2 regions of the Variovorax sp. BGA-UO-ETr-C22 genome follow, and region 2 is predicted to be linked to the other one. Evidence: predicted binding sites of a transcription regulator. Region 2 holds the regulator's gene; the other holds the start of a gene.

What was found. The regulator LexA, encoded in region 2, represses DNA repair genes until DNA is damaged. The targets are predictions, from matches to a motif close to ACTGTATNNNNATACAGT.
Region 1: a site for LexA is predicted at 1,984-2,001, ahead of recA (recombinase RecA). Genes of this name have one in related genera too.

What each region holds. Positions count from the first base shown of each region.
Region 1 is NZ_JCAQPA010000011.1:453,838-457,305, forward strand. Features, by position in the region: gene AC57B8_RS21990 (hypothetical protein) at 1-669, shown strand, start outside; gene AC57B8_RS21995 (response regulator transcription factor) at 696-1,370, opposite strand; gene AC57B8_RS22000 (MarR family winged helix-turn-helix transcriptional regulator) at 1,433-1,918, opposite strand; gene recA (recombinase RecA) at 2,065-3,174, shown strand; gene recX (recombination regulator RecX) at 3,235-3,468, shown strand, end outside.
Region 2 is NZ_JCAQPA010000011.1:1,323,205-1,326,672, forward strand. Features, by position in the region: gene adk (adenylate kinase) at 1-601, shown strand, start outside; gene AC57B8_RS26250 (asparaginase) at 632-1,618, opposite strand; gene lexA (transcriptional repressor LexA) at 1,692-2,375, shown strand; gene AC57B8_RS26260 (hypothetical protein) at 2,517-2,900, shown strand; gene AC57B8_RS26265 (D-2-hydroxyacid dehydrogenase family protein) at 3,059-3,468, shown strand, end outside.

The sequences.
Region 1 (3,468 bases), 870 kb from region 2:
TACGCGGGCGTGCGAGGCATTGCCTTCGTCGGCACCAACGGTTCGTTGGCGGGCAGCTTCCTCGGGGGCACGATGTGGGGTTCGCTGAAGGTCACGGGGCTCGACTGGTCGTTCAACCTGGACACCGAGTTGTATGTTCCGCCCAACGCATATCCGGTGACGGGCTCGGGAACCTTCGCGCCGAAGAAGTCGGTGGATGGCACCTACGCCTACGACAACCGCAGGCCGTCCGATGTCGGCCCGCTGGCCTACACGATCGAGAACGCGCTGGCGGTGTCGCAGGCGAGCATGACCGGCACGTGGTCCAACACCGACAGCAGCCCGAGCCTGGGCGTGACGGTGCAGGTCGACGGCCAGGGCGTGTTCACTGGCAGCACGAGCGGCGTGCAGATCGGCCAGTGCACGCTCTCGGGTACTGTCGCCCTGGCGCAGCCCGGCTCGGCCAAGAACATGTACAGCCTCACGCTGAAGGCCGTGAATGCCGCCACGGCCAGCACCAACGACTGCAAGCTCACCCCCGCCGCCACCGGCAGCTATGCCGGGCCGGCCATCATCGGGCTGGTGCCGGCGGGCGTGTACGACAGCAACGGCTACTTCCGCAGCCTCATGTTCCTGATCCGTTCGAACACCGGCGCCACGCTGCTCGTCAATCTGCGCAAGCAGCCCTGAGGGCGTTCTGCGCGGGCGGGGCACGCTCAACCGGGAATCTTCTCGAGGCAGTAGCCCAGCCCGCGCACCGTCGCGATGCGCACCGGTCCCTTCTCGATCTTCTTGCGCAGGCGATGGATGTAGACCTCGATGGCGTTGATGCTCACCTCTTCGCCCCATTCGCACAGCCGGTCCACCAGCTGGTCCTTGCTGACCAGCCGGCCGGCGCGCTGCAGCAGCACCTCGAGCAGGCCCAGTTCGCGCGCCGACAGCTCGATCATCTTGCCGTCGATGGTCGCCACGCGGCCGGCCTGGTCGTAGACCAGCGGGCCGTGGCGGATCGCGTTGCTGGTGGCGCCCATGCCGCGCCGCGTGAGGGCGCGCACGCGCGCCTCGAGCTCCTGCAGGCTGAAGGGCTTGGCCATGTAGTCGTCGGCGCCGTGGTCCAGGCCCTTGACGCGCTCTTCCACGCTGTCGGCCGCCGTGAGCACCAGCACCGGCAGCTGCGAGCCGCGCGCGCGCAGGCGCTTGAGGATCTCGATGCCGTGCAGGCTGGGCAGCCCGAGGTCGAGGATCAGCAGGTCGAACTCGCTGTGGGTCATGAGCGCGGTGTCCGCCTGCGAGCCGTTGGCCACGTGATCGACCGCCGCGCCCGAGGTGCGCAGGCTGCGCAGCAGGGCATCGGCCAGCACCTGGTCGTCTTCGGCAATCAGTATTCGCATGAGCCACCTCCGGCGGATTCAGGCGCCATGCCGGCGCAGTTCACATTTGTCTCAACGCGAGTCTAGCCCGCTGTATAGGCTTCGAGTCCGATGGTTACCACGGTGGCGATCTCGTCGCCCACGCTGGCGCGGAACTCGCGCTCGGTCTGCGTCACGGCGCGGCGGAAGGCGTCCAGCCAGGCCAGCCCGTCGGCCGTGAACAGCACGCGCCGCGCGCGCGCATCGAGCGGGTCGGGGCCGCGCGTGACCAGCCCCCAGGCCTCGCACTGGTCGACCAGCGTGCCCATGGCCTGCTTGGTCATGCCGGCGCGCTCGGCCAGTTCAGTCAGGCGCGAGCCCTCGCGCGCCAGGTGCCGCGTGATGTGGATGTGCGCCGCGCTCACCTGCGCGCGCGCCGCGAGGTTCGACAGCGCCAGCGGCACGTCGATGTCGTGCGCCATGAGCGCCAGCACGCGCTCGTCGAAACGGCGCATCGCATGGCCCAGCAGGCGGCCCAGATGGGTCTGGCGCCAGGCGTCGGGATCGGTGGGAAAGGCGGGGTCGGCCATGGCCTCAGATGGTAAGGCAAACTGACTTTAAAGTGGGTTTGCGAAACGCCACGAGCCCCTACACTACTGTTCAAGCATCCAGCCTGTGGTTAAAAGCAGATGGATGAACCCCGACACAAACCGTTGATATTCAAGGAGATTTCCACATGGACGCAGTCGTCAAGGGCGCAAGCATCTCGGTCGCCAACAGTGAAAAGGCCAAGGCCCTGCAGGCCGCGCTGGCCCAGATCGAAAAGCAGTTCGGCAAGGGCACGATCATGCGGCTCGGCGAAGGCGAGGCGCTCGAAGACATCCAGGTGGTCTCCACCGGCTCGCTGGGCCTGGACATCGCCCTGGGCGTCGGCGGCCTGCCCCGTGGCCGCGTCGTTGAAATCTACGGCCCGGAATCCTCGGGCAAGACCACGCTCACGCTGCAGGTGATCGCCTCCATGCAGAAGCAGGCCGGCACCTGCGCCTTCGTCGACGCCGAGCACGCACTCGACGTGCAGTACGCCCAGAAGCTCGGCGTGAACCTGTCCGACCTGCTGATCAGCCAGCCCGACACCGGCGAGCAGGCACTCGAAATCGTCGACTCGCTGGTGCGCTCGGGCGCCGTCGACCTGATCGTGGTCGACTCGGTGGCCGCGCTCACGCCCAAGGCCGAAATCGAAGGCGAAATGGGCGACTCGCTGCCCGGCCTGCAGGCCCGCCTGATGAGCCAGGCGCTGCGCAAGCTCACGGCCACGATCAAGAAGACCAACTGCATGGTCATCTTCATCAACCAGATCCGCATGAAGATCGGCGTGATGTTCGGCTCGCCCGAAACCACCACCGGCGGCAATGCGCTGAAGTTCTACGCCTCGGTGCGCCTGGACATCCGCCGCATCGGCACCATCAAGAAGGGCGACGAGGCCATCGGCAACGAAACCAAGGTGAAGGTGGTGAAGAACAAGGTCAGCCCTCCGTTCAAGACGGCCGAGTTCGACATCCTGTTCGGCGAAGGCATCAGCCGCGAGGGCGAGATCATCGACATGGGCGTGAACGCCAAGATCATCGACAAGTCGGGCGCCTGGTACGCCTACAACGGCGAGAAGATCGGCCAGGGCCGTGACAACGCCCGCGAGTTCCTGCGCGAGAACCCCGACCTGTCGCGCGAGATCGAGAACAAGGTGCGCGAGTCGCTGGGCATTCCGCTGCTCGCGGCCGATGCCGGCAGCGAACCCGAGAAGGCCGAGAAGCCCGCCAAGGCATCGAAGGCCGACAAGGCGGCGGAGTAAGTTCGAGATAGGCGGCCTTCGCGCAATGCGTGGGCCGCGTGAGCGACCCACCACCCCCGAATGGCCTTCAGCGCCCCCTCCCTCAAAGGCCGCGCCCTGCGCCTCCTGAGCCAGCGCGAGCATTCGCGCGCGGAGCTGGAGCGCAAGCTGGCCAAGCACGAGGAAGAGCCCGGCACGCTGGCCCAGGCGCTCGACGAGCTGGCCGCCAAGGACTTCATCAGCGAGCCGCGCGTGGTCGCCTCGGTGCTGCACCAGCGCGCCGCCCGCTCGGGCGCGCTGCGCGTGAAGCAGGAG
Region 2 (3,468 bases):
CATCTGCCAGAAATACGGCATTCCCCAAATCTCCACCGGCGACATGTTGCGCGCCGCGGTCAAGGCAGGCACCCCCCTCGGGCTGCAGGCCAAGACGATCATGGATTCGGGTGCACTGGTCAGCGACGACCTGATCATCAACCTCGTGAAGGAACGCATCGCGCAGCCCGACTGCAACGGCGGTTTCCTGTTCGACGGCTTCCCGCGCACCATTCCGCAGGCCGACGCCATGAAGGCGGCCGGCGTGAAGCTCGACTACGTGCTCGAGATCGACGTGCCCTTCGGCGACATCATCGAACGCATGAGCGGTCGTCGCTCGCACCCGGCCTCGGGCCGCACCTACCACGTCAAGTTCAATCCGCCGAAGGTGGAAGGCAAGGACGACGTGACGGGCGAAGAGCTGATCCAGCGCGAAGACGACAAGGAAGAGACCGTGCGCAAGCGGCTCGACGTCTACAGCCAGCAGACCCGTCCGCTGGTCGACTATTACTCGGCCTGGGCCAAGACCGACCCGGTCGCCGCGCCGAAGTACCGCGCCATCCAGGGCGTGGGCACGGTCGACGAGATCACGCAGCGCGCGCTTGCCGCACTGAACAGCTGATTCAGCGGCTGATTCGTCAGCCCCTTTCTCCTAGCCGCCCTCCGCCTCCGGCAGGGCGGCCACTCCCAAGAGTTCCAGCACCAGCGCGACCCGCGCCTTCACCGGCGTGAGTGTGCCTGCGTCCCGCAGCCCGTCACCGGGTTTCGGCAGGATGCGTCCGTTCGTGCAGCGCGTGGCGCGCAACACCGACACGCCGCCGTCCTGAGCCTTCAGCGCTGCAGCTTCCAGCGCGTGGTGCACGGTGCCGTTGCCGGTCGTGGCCACGACCAGTCCGCGCAAGGGCTCAGCCAACGGGAGCAGCAACGCCTCCACGATCGCACCGCTCGCGCCCGCGTGGCTCATGACGATCTCGACGCGGGGCCACGGCTTCGACACCGCCTCCAGCCGCGCCGCATCGAACGGCGCCCCCTGCGGCCACGCACGAACGCGCCGCACTTCGCCCTCTTCCACGTAGCCGACCGGCCCCGCATCGCCCGACGCGAAGGCATCGAGACGGTAGGTGTGCACCTTCTGCACATCGAGGCCGCCGTGGATCGCGCCCGCACACACCACCGTCACGCCCTGCGCGCCCGGGGTCGAGGCCACCGCGAGCGCGTCGCGCACGTTCTGCGGACCATCGGGCGACAGGGCCGTCGCCGGGCGCATCGCGCAGGTCAGCACCACCGGCTTGGCCGGCGAGAGCACGGCGTGCAGGAAGAAGGCGGTCTCTTCCAGCGTATCGGTACCGTGGGTGACCACGATGCCGGCCACATCAGGCTTCGCCAGCCAGTGCGCGCAGCGCGCGGCCAGCTGGCGCCAGGTGTCGGCGTCCATGTCCTTGCTGTCGAGCTGCGCGACCTGCTCCGCCACCAGCGTCACGCCGGCCGGCGCCTCGATGCCGCCCAGCAGGTCCGCCACGCCCACCTGTCCGGCGGTGTAGCCGATGTTGTCGCCGCTGCTGGCGGCCTTGCCGGCAATGGTGCCGCCGGTGCCCAGCACGACCACGCGGCGCGTCTCGGACGAAGAGGAATGAGTCATGGCTTGTCAACTTTTGAAAACTGGTTAAAAATACAGGTACTGGATATCTAGCCAGTGCCGCAAGGAAACCACTATGCAGTTCGCAGTGAAGCTTACCGCCCGCCAGCAGCAGATCCTGGACCTGATCCAGGGCGCCATCGCACGCACCGGTGCGCCGCCCACGCGCGCCGAAATCGCCAACGAGCTGGGCTTCAAGTCGGCCAACGCCGCCGAGGAGCACCTGCAGGCCCTGGCCCGCAAGGGCGTGATCGAACTCGTCAGTGGCACCTCGCGCGGCATCCGCCTCAAGGGCGATGCGCTGCGCTCGCTCCACGAAACGCGGCACCGCGAAGGCAACCAGTTCTCGCTTTCGCTGCCCGGCATGGCCCAGCTCGCGCTGCCGCTCATCGGCCGCGTCGCGGCAGGTTCGCCCATCCTCGCGCAAGAGCACGTCGACCAGACCTACTACGTCGAGAACACGCTGTTCCAGCGCCAGCCGGACTACCTGCTCAAGGTGCGCGGCATGTCGATGCGCGACGCCGGCATCATGGACGGCGACCTGCTCGCCGTGCAGGCCACGAAGGAAGCGCGCAACGGCCAGATCGTGGTGGCACGCCTGGGCGAAGAAGTCACCGTGAAGCGCCTGAAGCGCAACAAGCAGGTGATCGAGCTGCACGCCGAGAACCCCGACTACCCGACCATCATCGTCCAGCCCGGCGAGCCCTTCGAAATCGAAGGCCTCGCGGTCGGCCTCATCCGCAACACGATGCTGATGTAGGCCCCGGGCCTGCTGCCCACAAGCAGCACCTCATCCGGCCGCGACAGGTGGCGGGCGTATGGCGCGAAGTCGCCATCACCCTGTCGTGGCCGATTCAAGAAATCCTGCCTGTGTTCAACCTCATACTTTTTTGGAGTTCACATGGGAATCGCCCTCCTCGCCATCGCCGACCTCTGGTCACCCCTGCAATCGCTGGCCACCCGCTGGATGCCCGCCCGCCGCCCGTCGCACGGTGACAGCAGCGACGCAGCCGCCGGCCTGCGCTACGTGTCCATCCGCCCCGCTTGCACGGCGCGCCCCGCTGGCGGCTCCGCGCCTGCCAGCTCGCCATCCGCCGCCGCCGCGCCTGCACGCCCGCTGCGTGTGGTCCGCGTGGTCGACCGCCAAGGCACGCAGCGTGGCTGCGCCAACCGGGTCGTGATTTCCGGCCGCATGGCCGACGTGTGCGCCGAACTCGACCGGCTCGCCGCGCTGGAAGCTGCGGAAACCGGGAGCGGCACGCCCCGCCCCAGCCACCTGCACTGAGAAGGTGCAAACGAACCCGCTGTGCCTGTGCGCCCCGCACGCGCACGGCGGATTCACCCCCAACGGTCTGAAACAGGCCTCCCGGGCGCCATTTGGCACGGGGTATCCAAACGTTCACACGTGCGACGTGCCGATGCTGCGAGGCACAATGGCATGCCATGAACATTGTGATCCTCGACGACTACCAGGACGCCGTGCGCAAGCTGCAGTGCGCTGCCAAGCTGGACGCTTACGCCGCCAAGGTCTACACCAACACGGTCAAGGGCATCGGTCAGCTGTCGGTTCGCCTCAAGGATGCGGACGTCATCGTGCTCATCCGCGAGCGCAGCCAGATCTCCCGCCAGCTGATCGAGAAGCTGCCCAAGCTCAAGCTGATTTCCCAGACCGGTCGCGTCGGCGGCCACATCGACGTCACGGCCTGCACCGAACGCGGCGTGGCGGTGGCCGAGGGCTCGGGCTCGCCGCAGGCGCCCGCCGAACTCACCTGGGCGCTGATCATGGCGGCCATGCGCCGCCTGCCGCAGTACATCAGCAACCTCAAGCACGGGGCCTGGCAGCAGTCGGGCCT